One region of the Bradyrhizobium sp. Leo114 genome, then DNA from elsewhere that is predicted to be linked to it. Evidence: predicted binding sites of a transcription regulator. Region 1 holds the regulator's gene; each other region holds the start of a gene.

Region 1 (4,581 bases):
TGCAGCGATGCAGACACGCGGCTGGAGCTCATCCAGCGAAAACAAAACGTGCCGCCTTTGCAGGGCGGCACGTGAAGGCATTCTATGCGCGCGGCGGGTGCTGTCAATCGCCACGAAGCCGCCAGGCTGCGCTGCAAAGTGCCGGTAATCCGCAGTTTTCCGGTGTGGTGGAAAAGCCCGATTGCAATCCCTAAATGTCGGAACATGTGGACGCATAGGCGCGGACTCTTGCGCCAGAGTCACGCCATATTGTAGCGTCTAGCCTGTCGGGTACGACATCTCGTGCGGCAGTTTTGATCCCTTAGAGTCCTTTGTGTGCGGCGTACACGTTCGGGTGCGGTTTTCGTGCCCGGCGAGCCTTAAGGGATTCTGCCCGCAGGGATTTTTGAGATTAGGCATCGCAGCGCTGTCCCAGGATCGGCCGGCGCAACGCGAAGGGAAAGATGCGATGACGGTATTGACCTGGTCCGACGAACGCGTCGAGCAGTTGAAAAAGCTCTGGGAAGGTGGCCTCTCGGCCAGCCAGATCGCTGCGGAACTGGGCAACGTGACCCGCAATGCGGTGATCGGCAAGGTGCACCGGCTCGGCCTCTCGGGCCGCGCCAAGAGTCCTGCTGCAGCCGCGCCGCGGCAGCGCAAGGCGCGTCCCGCACAGCCGATGATGCGCGTGGCGCGTCCGGTCTCCCGCGGCAACACCGCGCTCGCCCACGCCTTCGAGGTGGAGGTGGAAGCGGACCCTATCGCCTACGACAATGTGGTGCCGATGAGCCAGCGGCTGTCGCTGCTCGAATTGAACGAGGCCACCTGCCACTGGCCGGTCGGCGATCCCTCGAGCCCGGAATTCTTCTTCTGCGGCGGCAAGGCGCTTCCCGGCCTGCCCTATTGCGCGCACCACTCCCGCATCGCCTACCAGCCGGCGGCTGACCGCCGCCGTCCGACGGTCAAGCCGTCACAAGGCAAGTAAGCCGACGACAGATCGTAGCCTGGGTGGAGCGCAGCGCAACCCGGGAACGCTGTATCGGCGGGTCCAAATTTCCCCGGGGTTACGCTTCGCTGCACCCGGGCTACGGATTGAGGTCGCCGGTTTACGACTGCTCGGCCTTCGCGAAGCGATCATCGAGCGCGTAGCCCGCGCCGCGGACGGTACGGATCGGGTCCTGCTCGCGGCCGGGATTGAGCAATTTGCGCAGGCGGCCGATGTGAACGTCGACGGTGCGCTCGTCGATATAGATGTCGCGGCCCCAAACGCTGTCGAGCAGCTGCTCGCGGCTGAACACGCGGCCGGGATGCTCCAGGAAGAACTCCAGCAGGCGATATTCGGTCGGGCCGAGATCGATCGGGCGGCCCGAGCGCGCGACGCGGCGCTTCTCGCGGTCGAGTTCGATGTCGCCATAGGTGAGCACGGTGGCGAGCCGCTCCGGGCTTGCCCGGCGCAACAGGCCCTTCACCCGCGCGAGCAGTTCAGGCACCGAGAACGGCTTGACGATGTAGTCGTCGGCACCGGTCGCCAGCCCCCTCACGCGCTCGCTTTCCTCGCCGCGCGCGGTCAGCATGATGATCGGGAGCTGCTTGGTCTCCGGCCGCGCCCGCAGACGGCGGCACAGCTCGATGCCGGAGAGTCCCGGCAGCATCCAGTCGAGCACGACAAGGTCGGGAATACGTTCCTTGAGCCTTGTGTCCGCATCGTCTCCACGGGCGACCGTTTCGACATCATAGCCTTCTGCATCGAGATTGTAGCGCAACAGCGTCGTCAGCGCTTCTTCGTCTTCGACCACCAGAATGCGTGCGCTCATCGGCTTGGCTTCTCCTATAGCGGGATGACTCTCTGCTTGAATCGTCATCCCACTCTTCCTTTGATGTTTGAGCAGGATCTTGGCTGAAAGCCGGCGTCGACTTTCCGGATGTTGCTCTAGTTGCCCGGAACGGTCGTGGCGAACGTCGTCATATCCCCCTTCGGCCGCTTGTCGGTGATCTGCTGACCCTCGATCATGTAGAAGACCGTTTCCGCGATGTTGGTGGCGTGGTCGCCGATCCGCTCGATATTCTTGGCGCAGAACATCAGGTGGATGCAGAACGAGATGTTGCGCGGATCTTCCATCATGTAGGTGAGGAGCTCGCGGAACAGCGAGGTGCAGATCGCGTCCACCTCCTCGTCGCTCTTCCAGACGTTCATCGCCGCCGGCAGATCGTGCGCGGCATAGGCGTCGAGCACGGACTTGACCTGCGACAGCACGAGGTCGGTCATGTGCTCCAGGCCGCGGATCAGCTTCAGCGGCTGGAAGTCGTTCTCCAGCGCGGCGACGCGCTTGCCCATGTTCTTGGCGAGGTCGCCGATCCGCTCGAGGTCGGTCGCCACCCGCATCGCGCCGACGATCTCGCGCAGGTCGACAGCCATCGGCTGGCGGCGGGCGATCGTCAGCACGGCGCGCTCCTCGATCACGCGCTGCAGGCTGTCGATCTCGATGTCGGAAGCGACGACACGCTTGCCGAGCGCGACGTCGCGGCGGATCAGCGCATCGACGGATTCGGTGATCATCCGTTCGACCAGCCCGCCCATCTCTGCGACCAGACGGGTCAGTTCCTGAAGATCGCTGTCGAATGCCTTGGCGGTATGTTCAGAAGCCATGATGTCCCTCCTCAACCAAACCGGCCGGTGATGTAGTCCTGGGTGCGTCGATCGCTCGGCGAGGTGAAGATCTTGCTGGTGTCGTCGAACTCGATCAGTTCGCCCAGATACATGAACGCGGTCTTGTCGGAGACGCGCGCCGCCTGCTGCATGTTATGCGTGACGATCGCGATCGTGTAGTCCTCCGACAATTCCTGGATCAGCTCCTCGACCTTGGCGGTCGAGATCGGATCGAGCGCCGAGCAGGGCTCGTCGAACAGGATAACTTCGGGCCGCACCGCAACCGTGCGGGCGATGCAGAGGCGCTGCTGCTGGCCGCCGGAGAGGCTCAGGCCGGAGGCGTTGAGCTTGTCCTTGACCTCGTTCCACAGCGCGCCGCCGCGCAGCGCTTTCTCGACGCGGCCGTCCATTTCAGATTTCGAGATCTTCTCGTAAAGGCGGATGCCGAAGGCGATGTTCTCATAGATCGTCATCGGGAACGGCGTCGGCTTCTGGAACACCATTCCGATCCGCGCCCGCAGCAGGTTGAGGTCGAGCTTGGGGTCGAGGATGTTGGTCTGGTCCAGCATCAACTGGCCGGTGGCGCGCTGGCCGGGATACAGGTCGTACATCCGGTTGAAGATCCGGAGCAGGGTCGACTTGCCGCAGCCGGACGGGCCGATAAAGGCGGTGACGCGGTTGGTGCCGAGCGTCAGGTTGATGTTCTTCAACGCATGGTGCTCGCCGTAATAGAAGTTGAGGCTGCGTGCAGTCACCTTTGGCGCCGCTTCCGGCAGCGACTTCTGGGGAATGGCCGCGCTCGGGCTGGTCGTCGATACGGACAGATCGGTCATTTTGCGCTCCTTTCGGCGCCGAGAATGCGCGCGCCGATGTTGAGCGCGAGCACGGTCAAGGTGATAAGCAAGGCCCCGCTCCAGGCGAGCTCCTTCCAATAGGCGTAGGGGCTCTGCACGAAGTTGTTGATGGTCACCGGCAGGTTCGCCATCGTCTTGGTCAGGTTCAGGCTGAAGAACTGATTGGACAGCGCGGTGAACAGCAGCGGCGCGGTCTCACCGGCGACGCGGGCGGTCGCCAGCAGCACGCCCGTGATCAGGCCGGAGCGCGCCGCGCGATAGGCAATCCGCTTGATCACCAGCGAGCGCGGAAGGCCAAGCGCGGAGGCCGCCTCCCGCAGCGGGTTGGGGACGAGCAGCAGCATGTCCTCGGTAGTGCGGAGCACAACCGGGATGACGATCACCGCCAGCGCCAGACAGCCGGCCAGCGCGGAGAAGCCGCCCATCGGCACGACGACCGCGCCATAGATGAACAGGCCGATGATGATCGACGGCGCGCTCAAGAGGATGTCGTTGATGAAGCGGATCACCGAGGTGAGCCGGTCATGCTTGCCGTATTCGGCCAGATAGGTGCCCGCGAACAGGCCGAGCGGCGCGCCGATGCCGACACCGATCACGGTCATGATCACCGAGCCGACGATCGCGTTCAACAGACCGCCATCGGTGGAGCCGGGCGGCGGCGTGTTCTTGGTGAAGACGTCGAGGCTGAGGCCGGCGAGACCGTTGTAGAACAGCGTGAACAGGATCAGCGCCAGCCAGGTCACCCCGAACGCGGCAGCGGCGATGCAAAGCCCGCGGATGATGATGTCGTTGCGGCGGCGTGCTTTGTAAATCGGGTTCATGTCAGTTCCCCGCCTTCCTTTCCAGACGCATCAGCATCAGTCGCGCGCAAGCGAGAACGATGAATGTCAGCACGAACAGCAAGAGGCCGAGCAGGATCAGGCCCGACTGGTGCAATCCGTCACTCTCGGCGAATTCGCTGGCGATCGCCGCCGAGATCGTCGTGCCCGGCGCGAAGATCGAGGAGGAGATGCGGAACGAATTGCCGATGATGAAGGTCACGGCCATGGTTTCGCCGAGGGCGCGGCCGAGCGCCAGCATGATGCCGCCGATCACGCCGAC
Region 2 (4,581 bases), on a different contig from region 1:
AGAATTCACGACGATGATTTTTCCGGAACGATAACGATTGATTTCGGTGATGACTTCACGTAGCGGCTTGGAGTGGAAGATCAACAGATCGTCTTGCCAGGCGGTCACGATCGCCGCATCGACGAACGCGGGCTTGCCCAAGCCTGATCGATCATAGGTGATCTGCTCGCGGGCGCGCAACGACGCTGTCGCCGCGCCGTACGAGACCTGAACGTTCCCCTCGACACAGGTCACGCAAACCGCGTGCCCATCATTCCGTATGTTGAATTTCGCTCCAATTCCGCTGGTTTGGCCTTGACTGGACGTCACGACAAAGGCCGGCCCCGCGCCGGATGGCGTCGCGACCAGCGCCTCGCCCGAGATCAGCTCGATCCCCGCGGCCTCCTTCGCAACCTGTCGCAGCGCAATGCTGGTTTGGGTATTCATCTCGACGAAGGTCGCGTCGGCCACCACAATACGCCGCCGCTCGCCGGTGTGCGTCCGATAGTCGGCCGCCATTTCCGACCAGGATGGCCAGAGGCCGAGCGGCGGCTGCACGACGAAATATGCTGCGCTCGCGGCGATGGCGGCGGCCCCGCCGCCGAGCACGGCACGACGTGACATCGAGATAGAGGAGAACGTCCGCGCGGCCGGGCGTTTCCCCTCAAACGCCTCCGGCCCCAAGGCCTCCCACATCCGCGCGGCCTTCATAAACGCGGTGCGATGCGCCGGATCACACTCGATCCACACCTTGCCGTCCCGCACGTCAGCAGGTCCTGCCTCCCCCGAGGTGAAACGGACCAGCCAATCGTGCGCTTCGCGCTCGATCCGGTCCAGCTTTTCGCGTGGGCTATCGGTCATCCCTGTCATCAATACGCTTGTTGGCCTCCTGTCCATGCGATTGCTGAACGGGCTGAGGGCCGAATCTTTGCACGAGTTGCCGATCCAGACGAAGCGCGCAATGGGCTAACGCATGCTTCAACTCGATCTCAACCAATCTTTGTGATATCTCTAACTGTACTGCAATTGCGTGCAGGGTTTTTCCTTCAACGCGCGCTGCATGCAGGATAGCGCGCCGTCGCGGGGTTAATTCCCGGATCGCCTGTTGAAAGGCTTCGAGCTCGATCTTCGCTTCCAGACTTCGTTGGGGACCGGGCGCTTCATCGGCAATGTCGAAGGCGATCTTCGCGTCATCGAGCGAAACCGTGTATTTTTCCGAGTGCAGTTTCCTCAGGGCGATATTTTTGGCCATGCGCAACAAGTAAGAGCGCGGCCGCTGCACCGGCGGCAGATCCGCGCCCCGGCAAAGCTCCATATACGTGTCCTGCAAGGCGTCACCTGCAAGCTCCACCGAATTCAATCGACGGGCCAACCTGGCTCGCAAATCATCATAGCAGAGTGTCAAAAAACGGCGCAATTCGGCGCGGCTGCTGTGGGTCATGCGGGATCGCGACGCTGGACCCTTGTCCCGCAAGCGTCGTACGCGCCCCCTGCCTCGCGCAGCGACATACTAGCGCCCGGCCTTCTGGTCGACGGGTGATGCGCAGAGCCTCGCATCGGCCGCTGCTCCCGGCAGCGCAACCATGGTGATCGGCTGCGGCATCTGCGCCGGTGGCGGTTCGGTCACGCGTGACTTGCCAAGCGTCGCCAACAGCATCCGGTGACTTGCCTGTTCGCCGGCCGATCCGTCCAGTTCTGCGTGCTGCACCAATCCCGACGAACTGATCCACAGCTTGATCACCAGCCGATAACTCACGGGACGCGTGTCGGGATACCGGCACAGAATGCGCAGGATGTCGTCTTGCACCACGGCGAAATAGCGCTGATATTGGCCATCCCGGGCGATCCGTGCCGTGGCGAACGCATGCGCCGTATCGTCGCCGGGATGAATCAGCAGGTAGCTGTTTTCGCGCGCGCGCAGTGGGACGAGTTCTGTCCCTGCGAGCAGGTCTCTGAGAGCATCGTCACGCGTAAGGGCGCCGGTGACCGCAGAGGATCGCTGTCCGATGGCCGCTGCGCCGTCGTAATATACCTCGGTCCCGGTCGCCGCGCAGAACGCGTCTATGGCAGACGCCAGAGGTTGCGCGGGGATGTCGAAGGAAGTCGCTCCCGCCGGCGATGCATGCGACAGAGCCAGAACCATCATCAAATGCGCGACAACAACGGCAAGATCCCGTGTGATCACGCACTTCCACCTGCTGACGATGTTGATGAAATGCTGGTTCACCTTGGCAAACACGAGACTCACGGATGGCTGCGGATCGGTCCGTTACGAATTGAACCAGAGGCCGGTCAATCAGAAACTCTCCCCAACTTACGACGCTGCGCAAGACGGTATTGTGACACGCTTAGACTACGGACCTAGTGTCACCCAATGCTAAACGCCGTCGTTGACTCGAAAGGCGTCGTCTCATCCCGAACTAATCATCGATTTGGATGCTCGATGCGCGACGCAGTATCAGGCCTTGCAGCGGTAGATTTGCACCTCTTGTGCGAGATGTGCTGACATGATGCCGCCCGCAACGGGCCTCACTGATCCCTACATGGGGCGATTGTTTGGAGCACCTGAACGACATAGCGCTGTCGTCGAGGTCTTGAAGATCGAGAGCTTCCGGCGATACGGCGAAGGCGATCGGCGAGACTCACGAAGTCAAGTGTGATCCGGCCGCGCGGATCATCAGCCGCGCGAGGCTGTCGAAAGTTGAAAGAGGAAAGCCGAACTATTCCGATCGCGGGCAAGATTGCTCGCGGGCTTGGGCTAAGCCTTTCTTTGATCGCTGGAGGCGCTGAAGCATCCGGTGGCGCGATCCGGGTAGTGCCATCCAGCGCTCGATTGACGTTCGTAGACAAAGCAAACGGCTTTGAGCACGAGTTGCCTTCACCGCCTTCAGATATTCCAGGTATCGAGGTGCTGCGCCACGAGATCGCGCGTGAAAAGGCTGGTGTAGGTCGTACACCTCGACCTCGGTCCGAGACCCAACTGTGAAGTCTCAAGCAGAGGGCCGGACACAGAATCCCACACCGCGAACTGTATGAATGATTGGATAGGCTTGTTCGCTGTCGATCTTTCTTCGCAGACGTCCGACGTAGACATCAATAAGATTCGTCGCAGGATCGAAATGCAGACCCCAGACGTGCTGCAGCAGCAGACTTCGAGTGATGACTTCGCCGGTATGGCGAGCAAGATACTCCAGGAGTCTGAATTCCCGGGGCCTTAGCCCGATCTGTCGGCCGGCCCGGGACGCGGTTCGAGCCACGAGATCCATCTCCAGATCGCCGACCCGCAGTACGGTTTCCTGGTGAACAGAAGTGCCACGCCGCGACAGCGCATCAACACGAGCAAGCATTTCTGCGCAGGCGAACGGCTTCACGAGGTAGTCGTCGGCGCCTGCACGCAGACCGTCCACGCGATCAGCAACTGCACCGAGCACACTGATGATCAATACGGGAGTCCCGATTCCGTCTTGCCTGAGACGGCGGATGACTTCGATCCCGTCGATGCCCGGCAAAATGCGATCGACGGTCATCACGACATATTCGGCGGCGCGACCAAAGCTTAGCCCCTTCTCGCCGTCGGACGCGATCGTGACGTCATAGCCAGCGGCACCCAGGCAGCTACCAAGCTCCCTGGCGGTCCACCAATCATCCTCGATGACGAGAACACGACGCGCGCAGTTCGGCATGACATCACCTCCACCGCGGGTTGCGGGCTTCGGGATCGTGTCGGTCGCATTGAGACGTCAATGCACTAACACCGCCGCTGGTGGACAATTCCGCAAGCACTTGGAGAGGACCGATCATTTAGGACATTGGTGGGATCGAGTGGGTACGAAGCCTGACCATTCGCAGTAGCCGCGGTTCGATTCACGCGTTCAGCCTTACAATTGGATCGAGTGTGCCGGCGTGGCTTTGCTCGAAAGGGCGAACTGTTAGTGCTAGACGCTTGGCCGGCCGCTCAGTCGATCAGTGGTGGCGCGGTGCACTCGGTGAATTGCCGCGACAATGGTATGATAATACCTACAATACGTATAGCGATTTTTCACGCGCAGACTGTTTAAGGCTGCATCAGTGATCCGCGAGATCCGTGACATGACGTGCCTGTTCGCATGGTTGCGTCGGCAGCATGGGGCGAATGGATGCGAGATCGAGCTCTGCGTCCGCCAGCCCCTGAGCTGCCGCACGCCCTAGCCATAGACGTGCCGCTTCCGGATCGCGCTCGCCGGCCAGCCCGCGCGCTAAATATCGACCCAGCATTTTCTGAGCTTCCGCATGCCCCCGCTCAGCGGCCGCTCGGAACCAGTGCTTCGCGACCGTACGGTCGGTCGGCACGTCATATCCACCGCCATTCAGCAAGCCTAGCGCGAACATGGCGCCAACATGACCCTTGCCGGCAGCCTTCTCGAACAACACCGTTGCCGCGAGAGGATCGCGCGGTCCGCCCCGGCCGTTCACCATCATTTCCGCCAGGGCCGCTTCGGCGTCGGCGATGCCGACCGCGGCGGCGCGCGAAATCCACGCGCGGCCCGCTTCGGCGTTTGCCTCGATGCCACGTCCATCGACAAGCATGCGGCCATACCAGTACTGCGCGTTCGCGACTTCGTC
Region 3 (4,581 bases), on a different contig from region 1:
GTGTTCGGATGATGTCATCGGAAGAAGCTCCCTCGGACCACAGCCGCCAAACGGTCCCGCGACCCCTGACGCAAAAGGTGGGGACCTCCCGCCTGCCCTGCAAGATCATCCAAGGAGAAGTCGCCTCTCTCAGCCAGCCTGCTTGGCGATCGCCTCCATCGCCCTGGCCAATTCGATGTCGCGCGCCGTGACGCCGCCGGCGTCATGGGTTGCGAGCACCACATCGACCGTCTTGTAGACGTTCCTCCATTCCGGGTGATGGTCGCGCTTCTCCGCGATCAGCGCGACGCGCGTCATGAAGCCGAAGGCCTCGTTGAAATCCCTGAACGTGAAAGTCTTGGCGATCGCCTCACGTCCCGGCACCTCGGACCAGCCGGATAGTTCCTTCAGCGCCGATTTCCGCGCTTCCGCCGATAACCGTCCTGCCATGGCAAATCTCCACTTCACTCGTTCACACCCTAACACCGGCAGCCACCAGCGGGATCCATGCTCACGACGCGGCCGCAAAGCGCGTCCTATCGCCGCTGGTAACCATGACGGGATTGTAACCTAGCTGCTGCCGGAATTTTGTTACAATGCAAAGGATAAACGCGTCGGCGGGATGACCCAGAACCTCAAACGGCTGTTTGCGCGATCGATGACCGAGCCTGACTTCGTCGCCGCTCCAGCTTCGCCTCCGCCGCGTTCGGCGCGGCGTCGGCTGAGTTTCGTGATGATTGCCGGCGCGCTTGCCATCATCGGCGCACTGGCCGCCGGCTATTACTTCGCGATGCGTCCGGTGAACTTGAAAATCGCGGTCGGGCCCGCCAACAGTGACGACCTCAAAGTAGTCCAGGCGCTCGCCCAAGCCTACAACCAGGGCAACAGCCAAATCCGGCTGCGTCTGATGCAGACGGACGGCGCGGTAGCGAGCGCCGAGGCGCTGGCCGGCGGCAAGGCCGACCTCGCCATTATCCGCGGCGATCTGGATGTCCCCAAGAATGCGCAGGCGGTGGCGACGCTGCGCAAGAATGTCGTGGCGATCTGGGTGCCGCCGCAGGGCAAAGGCAGGGGCAGGAAAGCAGCGCCAAAAATCACCAAGATCGCGCAGCTCGCCGGCCACCGCGTCGGTGTCGTCGGCCGCACGCCCGCCAACGTCAACCTCTTGAAGGTGATCCTGCAGCAATATGGCGTCGACCCCGCCAAGGTAGAGATCGTCCAGTTTCCCGCCAATGAGACGGCCGAGACCATCAAGGGCCAGAAGGCGGACGCCTATCTCGCCGCCGGACCCGTCAACAGCAAGATCACAACCGACGCGATCGCAGCTTCGACGCGCGGCACGCCGACCTTCCTCGCCATCGACGCGGCGGAAGCGATCGCGCAGAACCATCCCGCCTATGAAGCCTCGCAAATCCCCGCCGGCTCGCTCGGCGGCGTCGACCGCCCTGCGGACGAGGTCAAGACCATCAGCTTCTCGCACCATATCGTGGCGCGCAGGGGCATTTCCGAATCGACCATCGCCATCTTCACCCGACAGCTGTTCTCGATCCGGCAGTCGCTGAAGAACGATTTCCCGCCGGCCGCCAGGATCGAGACGCCGGACACCGACAAGGACGCCACGATTCCCGTGCACCCTGGCGCTGCGGCTTTCGTCGATGGCGACGAGAAGACCTTCCTCGACCGCTACAGCGATTACATCTGGTGGGGGCTGATGCTGGTCTCCGCAATGGGTTCGGCCGGCGCCTGGTTTGCCGGCTACCTGAAGAAGGACGAACGCAGCATCAACACGTCGCAGCGCGACCGGCTGCTCGACATGCTCGCTGCCGCGCGCCACAGCGATTCGATGGAAGAACTCGACCAGATGCAGGCCGAAGCCGACAACATCCTGCGCGAAGCGCTGACCTGTTTCGAGCACGGCGGAATCGAGCAGGGCACGCTGACCGCCTTCAACATCGCGCTCGAGCAATTCCACAATGCGGTCACCGACCGCAAGCTGCTGTTGATCAGCATGCCGCAAAACCTGCAGCGCGCCAGCGCGCAATTCCGGGCGGCAGGGACCGCTTAGCCAAGGCGGGACGCAATCGGGTTCGCTTCAGTTCCCTGTTTGCGGGGCACGCGACCTCTCCTCCGTCATTCCGGGATGCGCCGAAGGCGCAGGCCCGGAATCCATCGGGCCGCAAGCGACGTGGATGAATGGATTCGGGGCTCACGCTTCGCGTGCCCCGGAATGACGACCAGATGCAATTTCTCTGCGATCACGTGGAGATGCCGCCGTAATCGCTTCGTCATAGAATCCTTCTAGGTCTGTTGCGACATTTCGGCGCATCCGGCGCCGGACCGACGGAGGCTTGCCATGACGATCAGGATTTCCCGCCGAAAGTTCCTCTCTTCAGCCGCTGTCGGCGCCGGCGTCATCGCGATGCCCCACCTCTCCCGCGCCGCCGACCGGCCGGCCGTCACCCATGGCGTGCAGTCCGGCGACGTCGGAGTTGACGGCGGCGTGGTCTGGGCGCGCGCCGACCGGCCGTCGCAAATGATGGTCGAGGTCGCGACGACCGAATCCTTCAAGGACGCGCGCGCACTGCCGCCGATCGCGGCCCTGCCCGAAAGCGATTTCACCGCCAAGATGCTCCTGGAAAACCTGCCCGCGGGCCAGGACATCTTCTACCGCGTGCGCTTCCGCGACCTCGCCCATGTCAACGTCCTCGGCGAGCCCGTAACCGGCCGCTTCCGTACCGCGCCCGCCGACCGGCGCGATGTCAGCTTTGTCTGGGGCGGCGACGTCGCCGGCCAGGGCTGGGGCATCAATCCCGACGATGGCGGCATGTTCACCTTCGCCACCATGGCCAAATACAAGCCGGATTTCTTCCTGCATTCCGGCGACACCATCTATGCCGATGGCGTCATTCCGTCCGAGGTGAAACTCGCCGACGGCAAGCTCTGGAAGAACCTCACCATCCCGGAGAAGGCCAAGGTCGCCGAGACGCTCGACGAGTACCGCGCGGCGCACAAGTACAACCTGCTCGACGAGCATGTGCGCGGCTTCAATGCGGAGGTGCCGATCTTCGTGCAGTGGGACGACCACGAGGTCACCAACAACTGGTCGCTGTCGAAACAGCTTCCTGCCGCCTACAAGGAGCGCGACATCAACGTGCTGGCGGCGCGTGCGGCGCGCGCCTTCCACGAGATGTATCCGATGCGCGAAAGCATCGTCGAGCCGGGACGCGTCTATCGCACGCTCAGCTACGGACCGCATCTCGACGTATTCATGCTGGACGAGCGCAGCTATCGCGGACCCAACGGGCCAAACCAGCAGACCAGCTACGGTCCCGATGCTTATTTCCTTGGCCCGGACCAACTCGCCTGGCTGAAGCGCGGACTGCTCAACTCGCGCGCCACCTGGAAGGTGATCGCCTCCGACATGCCGCTCAGCCTCATCGTCTATGACGATGCGGCCAACAGCAAGGGCTCCGAAGCGTTCGCGCAAGGAGACGGCCCGGCGCGCGGCCGCGAGCTCGAGATCGCCGAGATCCTGCGTTTCATCAAGACCGCCGGGATCGTCAACACCGTGTGGCTGACCGCCGACGTGCACTACGCCGCCGCGCACTATTACAATCAGAACAAGGCGCAGTTCCAGGACTTCGACCCGTTCTGGGAATTCGTCTCCGGCCCGCTGCATGCCGGCACTTTCGGCCCCAACGAGCTCGACAACACGTTTGGACCCGAGGTGAAGTTCATCAAGGCGCCCGGAGCCGACAAGCAGAACCTGCCGCCATCGGCGGGCATGCAGTTCTTCGGCCACGTCAAGATCGACGGCGCGACCGGACAGATGACAGTAACCTTGCGCGACCGCGCCGACGTCGCGCTGTGGTCGACCACGCTCGACCCGAAGCCGGTGTAACATCGTAACGTAGTGACGTGACGTAGCCCGGATGGAGCGCAATCCGGGACGGTCTATCCGCGAACCCAGGACCCCGGATTGCGCTGCGCTTCATCCGGGCTACGAATCCGAAACCCTCATTCGCAGCGCTGCTTCCAGCGCTTCGGTCGAGCATGGCTTGACCAGGCGCGGCTTGCCGGCCAGCGCAGCGGGAAGCTGGACGTCAGCGCCATAGCCGGTGACGAAGAGATAGGGGATCCGTAGCGCGTCGAGCTCCTCGGCGAGCGCAAAGGTGTTCTCGCGGGCCAGCACGACATCCAGCAGCGCGAAGTCGGGCCGGCGATAGGCGATCATCTGAAGTGCTCGCGCGACGCTGGTCGCTGTCCGCACCGTCTTCACCCCGAAGCCGAGGATCGTGTCCTCGAAATCGATGGCGATGATCGGGTCGTCCTCGACGATCAACACGTCGGAAGGCATGCGGCTGAAGAGGGCCGGTATCATATGCGCGCCAGGTCCTGTTTTGAGGCATTGATCTGATGGTCCGGACATGAGCCGCCAGTCGGCACGCTGCCGGCGCCTCTGAAGCACACCGGCGGTTCCCGCATTGAAACCACCACACTGCGGTCCCGGCGTCTGTTCACTTGTGCACACAACAGGAGGAACGGGTTGACTATCGTCGCGGTTGGTGAGGGGGAGACCCGATGCTTCAACAACGCAGCCAA
Region 4 (4,581 bases), on a different contig from region 1:
TGGGCCGATGAGCTGGACGGCAGGCGCAAGGTGGTCCTCGTGACCCAAGGGACAGTGGCCAACCACGACTTCAACCGCTTGGTCACACCGACCCTGGTGGGATTGGCCGACGAGCGGGACCTGCTCGTGGTCGTCACCGCTGGCGGCCGCCCGGTCGACACGATCCCTGGCCCCATTCCGGCTAATGCGCGTTTGGCGAGCTATCTGCCGTTCGAGTGGATCCTGTCCAAAGCCGATGTATTTGTCACCAATGGAGGTTATGGCAGCGTCAACCAAGCCATGAGCTTTGGTGTTCCTCTGGTCTGCGCTGGACTCACCGAGGACAAGGCCGATGTGAATGCGCGGGTCGGCTGGTCCGGGGTCGGCATCAACCTTGAGACGAGCACGCCGGCGCCGCAGGTGCTGCGCGAGGCTGTGCGGGCCGTACTCGATACGGAGAGGTATCGCGCACGTGCTTCGCTCATGGCTAAGGAATTCCAGCGCATCGACACCCGTGGCGAGATTCTCCGCGCGATCAAGCGGGTGTCTCAGAACGGGGCTGATCGGCCGTCCCGCGCCGCTTTGCTGTCGGCGAAGTAGATCGACGATACCGACCTCAGCACAATCGTTTCACGACACCGATCGAAAGCAATGATTGGCTGGGTCGCAAGCTCGTTGCGGTCGCGCTCGGCGATCGCATCTTCCACGGCGAGGCCAGCAACGGCACCTGCAGCGGATGTCATGGGGCCGATGCGCGAGGGACGTCAGTCGGTCCGGACCTGACTTCCGGCAATTGGGTGTGGAGCGACGGCAGCCTTGCGGCGATCACCAAGACGGTTGTCGACGGCGTCCCGCACCCACGCAACTATACCGGCGTCATGCCGCCGAAAGGGAGGCGCCGAGCTGTCGGACGCCGACACTGCCGCAGTGGCCGCCTATGTCTGGGCAGTCGGCCACGTCAACTAGTCTAGGTGGTCCCGAACGCCTTGAAGGTGATGATGGTGTGGGTGTCCTGGATACCCGGGATGACCTGGACCTTTTCGTTGACGAAATGGCCGATGTCGGTGTCCTTGTCGACGTAGAACTTCACCAGGAGATCGTAATCGCCCGCGGTGGAGTAGATCTCGGAGGCGATCTCGGCCTCCGCCAGCGCATTGGCGACGGCATAGGACTGGCCGAGCTTGCACTTGATCTGGATGAAGAAGGGAACCATCGCTGTTATCTCCGGGGCAGGTAGCCGGCCCATAGAGCCAAATTCGCCGTGCAATGGCAAGCCAGCTTGCCGGCCTTGGTTCGCCGCGCTAGGAGGGACCATGGTATTATGCCTATCCCACTGCGCGGCAGCTTTCCGATGACGACGCCGATCGCACTCACCATTGCCGGTTCTGATTCCTCTGGCGGCGCCGGCATCCAGGCGGATTTGAAGACCTTTGCCGCGCTCGGTGTCTACGGCGCATCCGTCATCACCGCGCTCACCGCGCAGAATACGATGGGCGTGCGCGGCATCCATCAGGTGCCGGCCGGGTTCGTGACGGCGCAGATCGATGCGGTGTTCTCCGATCTTGCGGTCGGCGCGGTCAAGATCGGCATGGTGGCGGAGCTTTCGATCATCGATGCGATCGCGGCCGGGCTCGAGCGCTGGTCGCCGAAGCATGTCGTGTTCGATCCGGTGATGGTTGCAACCTCGGGCGATCGCCTGCTTGCCGCGGAGGCGGTCGATGCGCTGCGCACGAGATTGATCCCGCTTGCGTCGTTGATCACCCCGAACCTGCCGGAGGCCGCAGCACTGCTCGACGAACCGATGGCCTCGGATGAGGCCGCCATCGAGAGCCAGGGCAGGCGGCTGCTTGCCCTCGGCTGTCAGGCGGTCCTGATTAAGGGCGGGCACGGGCAGGGCAGCGAGAGCATCGACTATCTCGTCGATGTAGACAGCGCGATCGTGCTCGCGGCGCCGCGCATCAGCACCGCAAACACCCATGGCACCGGCTGCTCTTTGTCGTCTGCGATCGCAGCCGAGCTTGCCAAGGGCGAAGACGTGACGTCAGCCGTGCGCAATGCCAAGCGCTGGATCAGCGCCGCCATCGAAGCCGCCGACCGTTTCACCGTCGGCCACGGCCACGGGCCGGTGCATCATTTTCACAGATTTTATTAGACGACCGAGCTGCCTCAACCCTGTCCCGCATATCTACGGCCTCTGGTGTCGCCAGATTGTCGCATGGCGCTGTTATCCGCATTTCAAAGGGGCGCGTAGCTGATTCTGGTGGGACTGTTGGCTGCGACGAATCGTCATCGCCCTGTCACAGGGATTTGTTAGGTGCACAGGTATGGGAAGCGACTCTTTCAGTGAAGAGAGCCCCGAGCGGCGCTTTCGCACGTTGTTTATCTCCGATGTCCATCTCGGAGCCCGCGGGTCGCAAGCCGACCGATTGCTGGATTTCCTGCGCTCTCACGATGCCGACACGATCTACCTGGTTGGCGACATCGTTGACGGTTGGGCGCTGAAGTCGAGCTGGCACTGGCCCCAGACCCACAACGATTTCGTGCAGAAGATGCTGCGCAAGGCACGCAAGGGCGCCAAGGTCATCTATATCCCCGGCAATCACGACGAGTTCCTGCGCAAGTACTACGGCACGCATTTCGGCGGCATCGACGTGATGGAGAACACCATCCACACCGGCGTCGACGGCAAGCGCTACCTCGTGATCCACGGCGATATCTTCGACCTCGTGGTGCAGAATGCGCGCTGGCTCGCCCATCTCGGCGACAAGGCGTACGACTTCGCGATCCAGATGAATCGCTTCGTCAACTTCTTCCGCCGCATGTTCGGCGTGCCCTACTGGTCGCTGTCGCAATGGGCGAAGCTGAAGGTCAAGAAGGCAGTCAATTACATCGGCGCGTTCGAAACCACGCTTGCGAGCGAAGCACGTCGCCACGGCTGCGACGGCGTGATCTGCGGCCACATCCATTATGCAACGATCCGCGACGAGCACGGCATCCGCTACATGAATTGCGGCGACTGGGTCGAGAGCTGCACGGCGCTAGCCGAGCACGAGGATGGCCGCTTCGAGATCATCACCTGGACGGACCCGGTCCGGCGCATCGCCCCAGTGCCGCGGGTCACGGCGCGCGCTGCATGACAAAAATCCTGGTCGCGACCGACGCATGGCATCCCCAGGTCAACGGGGTGGTTCGGACGCTGACCATGATGGCCGAGGCGGCAAAGGGCCTCGGCGTTGAGATCGCATTTCTCACACCGCAATCGTTCCGCACCTTCGCGATGCCGAGCTATCGCGACCTCCGGCTGGCCTTGCCGCATCCGGCTGCGATTGCCGCGCTGATCGAGCAGGACAAGCCCGACAGCATCCACATCGCCACCGAAGGTCCGATCGGGCTGTTGGTGCGCCGCTACTGCCGCAAGCGCGGTCTGCCGTTCACCACGAGCTTTCACACCCGCTTTCCCGACTATGTCTCGGCGCGCTCGCCAATCCCGGAAAACTGGGTCTGGCGGCTGTTGCGCTGGTTCCATCGGCCGAGCCAGGCGGTGATGGCGGCAACTCCGGCGCTCGCCGCCGAACTGCGCTCGCGCGGCTTTCGCAACGTGGTGCTGTGGTCGCGCGGCGTCGATACCGCGCTGTTCCATCCGCGCCATGTCGACCTCTGTCTTCCGGCACCGGTTTTCCTGAGCGTCGGCCGGGTGGCGGTCGAGAAGAACCTGGAAGCCTTCCTCGATCTCGATCTGCCGGGCACCAAGGTCGTTGTCGGCGACGGGCCGGCGCGGCCGGCACTGGAGCGGAAATACCGCGACGCCGTGTTCCTGGGCGCACGGCACGGCGAGGAATTGGCGCGCATTTATGCCGCTGCCGATGTGTTCGTGTTTCCGAGCAGGACCGACACCTTCGGTTTGGTGCTGCTGGAGGCGCTTGCGAGCGGCCTGCCGGTCGCCGCTTTCCCGGTGGTCGGTCCGCGTGACGTGATCGGCACTGCGCCGGTCGGCGTGCTGAAAGAAGACCTCCGCGAGGCCTGTCTGGAGGCGCTCAGCATCCCCGCGCGAACCTGTGTCGACTTTGCTGCGCGCCACACCTGGCAAACCTCGGCGCGCGTTTTTATCGACCACGCCCTCAATTTCCGGCCGGTCGAGCCCGAGCCTGAGAACGAAGCGGCGGAATTCGTGGCTGAGGACCCGCATTTCGCAGCCTAGCCTGACCCGGTAGCCCGGGTGGAGCGCAGCGCAACCCGGGATTTCCGTATCTGTCTTGACCAGCGGTCCCGGGTTACGCGTTCCGCTCCACCCGGGCTACGGCCGGGGATCACACAGAAGCGTCTTGCCGGCTTGTCCGCGACCGCGTTACAAATCGGGGATGACCGAAATCATCGCAAATCAACCCATCGGCGCGGCTGATATCGAAGCCGCCGCAAAGGTGGTCGCGCCGTTCGCGGTGCGCACGCCGCTGCTGTCCTTTCCCGTCCTCAACGAGCGCGCCGGGACCACGGTGTTCCTAAAGCCGGAAATGCTGCAGCGGACAGGCTCGTTCAAGTTCCGCGGCGCCTTCAACAAACTGTCGTCGATCCCGCAGGCCCAGCGTGGTGGCGGGGTCGTCGCAT

The links. Region 1 encodes PhoB, which activates phosphate uptake and scavenging genes when phosphate is short. Its sites were predicted from a motif close to TGTCATNNANCTGTCAT; they were not measured.
Region 2: a site for PhoB is predicted at 2,308-2,324, ahead of ACZIRK_RS09365 (STN domain-containing protein). Genes of this name have one in related genera too.
Region 3: a site for PhoB is predicted at 2,252-2,268, ahead of ACZIRK_RS12435 (alkaline phosphatase D family protein). Genes of this name have one in related genera too.
Region 4: a site for PhoB is predicted at 2,264-2,280, ahead of ACZIRK_RS16160 (UDP-2,3-diacylglucosamine diphosphatase). Genes of this name have one in related genera too.

Annotation. Positions count from the first base shown of each region.
Region 1 covers NZ_JBUYEN020000003.1:53,670-58,250, forward strand. Annotated here, with positions in the region: gene ACZIRK_RS04530 (GcrA family cell cycle regulator) at 449-964, shown strand; gene phoB (phosphate regulon transcriptional regulator PhoB) at 1,086-1,793, opposite strand; gene phoU (phosphate signaling complex protein PhoU) at 1,910-2,626, opposite strand; gene pstB (phosphate ABC transporter ATP-binding protein PstB) at 2,638-3,459, opposite strand; gene pstA (phosphate ABC transporter permease PstA) at 3,456-4,301, opposite strand; gene pstC (phosphate ABC transporter permease subunit PstC) at 4,303-4,581, opposite strand, start outside.
Region 2 covers NZ_JBUYEN020000006.1:77,718-82,298, reverse strand. Annotated here, with positions in the region: gene ACZIRK_RS09375 (FecR family protein) at 1-840, opposite strand, end outside; gene ACZIRK_RS09370 (RNA polymerase sigma factor) at 830-1,420, opposite strand; gene ACZIRK_RS09365 (STN domain-containing protein) at 1,490-2,218, opposite strand; gene ACZIRK_RS09360 (response regulator transcription factor) at 2,970-3,662, opposite strand; gene ACZIRK_RS09355 (tetratricopeptide repeat protein) at 4,045-4,581, opposite strand, start outside.
Region 3 covers NZ_JBUYEN020000008.1:216,060-220,640, reverse strand. Annotated here, with positions in the region: gene ACZIRK_RS12450 (YkvA family protein) at 1-18, opposite strand, end outside; gene ACZIRK_RS12445 (4a-hydroxytetrahydrobiopterin dehydratase) at 130-429, opposite strand; gene ACZIRK_RS12440 (TAXI family TRAP transporter solute-binding subunit) at 602-2,044, shown strand; gene ACZIRK_RS12435 (alkaline phosphatase D family protein) at 2,333-3,880, shown strand; gene ACZIRK_RS12430 (response regulator) at 3,980-4,360, opposite strand; gene ACZIRK_RS12425 (Crp/Fnr family transcriptional regulator) at 4,561-4,581, shown strand, end outside.
Region 4 covers NZ_JBUYEN020000011.1:188,444-193,024, reverse strand. Annotated here, with positions in the region: gene ACZIRK_RS16175 (glycosyltransferase) at 1-579, shown strand, start outside; gene ACZIRK_RS16170 (Lrp/AsnC ligand binding domain-containing protein) at 947-1,192, opposite strand; gene thiD (bifunctional hydroxymethylpyrimidine kinase/phosphomethylpyrimidine kinase) at 1,331-2,131, shown strand; gene ACZIRK_RS16160 (UDP-2,3-diacylglucosamine diphosphatase) at 2,304-3,116, shown strand; gene ACZIRK_RS16155 (glycosyltransferase family 4 protein) at 3,113-4,177, shown strand; gene ACZIRK_RS16150 (threonine/serine dehydratase) at 4,338-4,581, shown strand, end outside.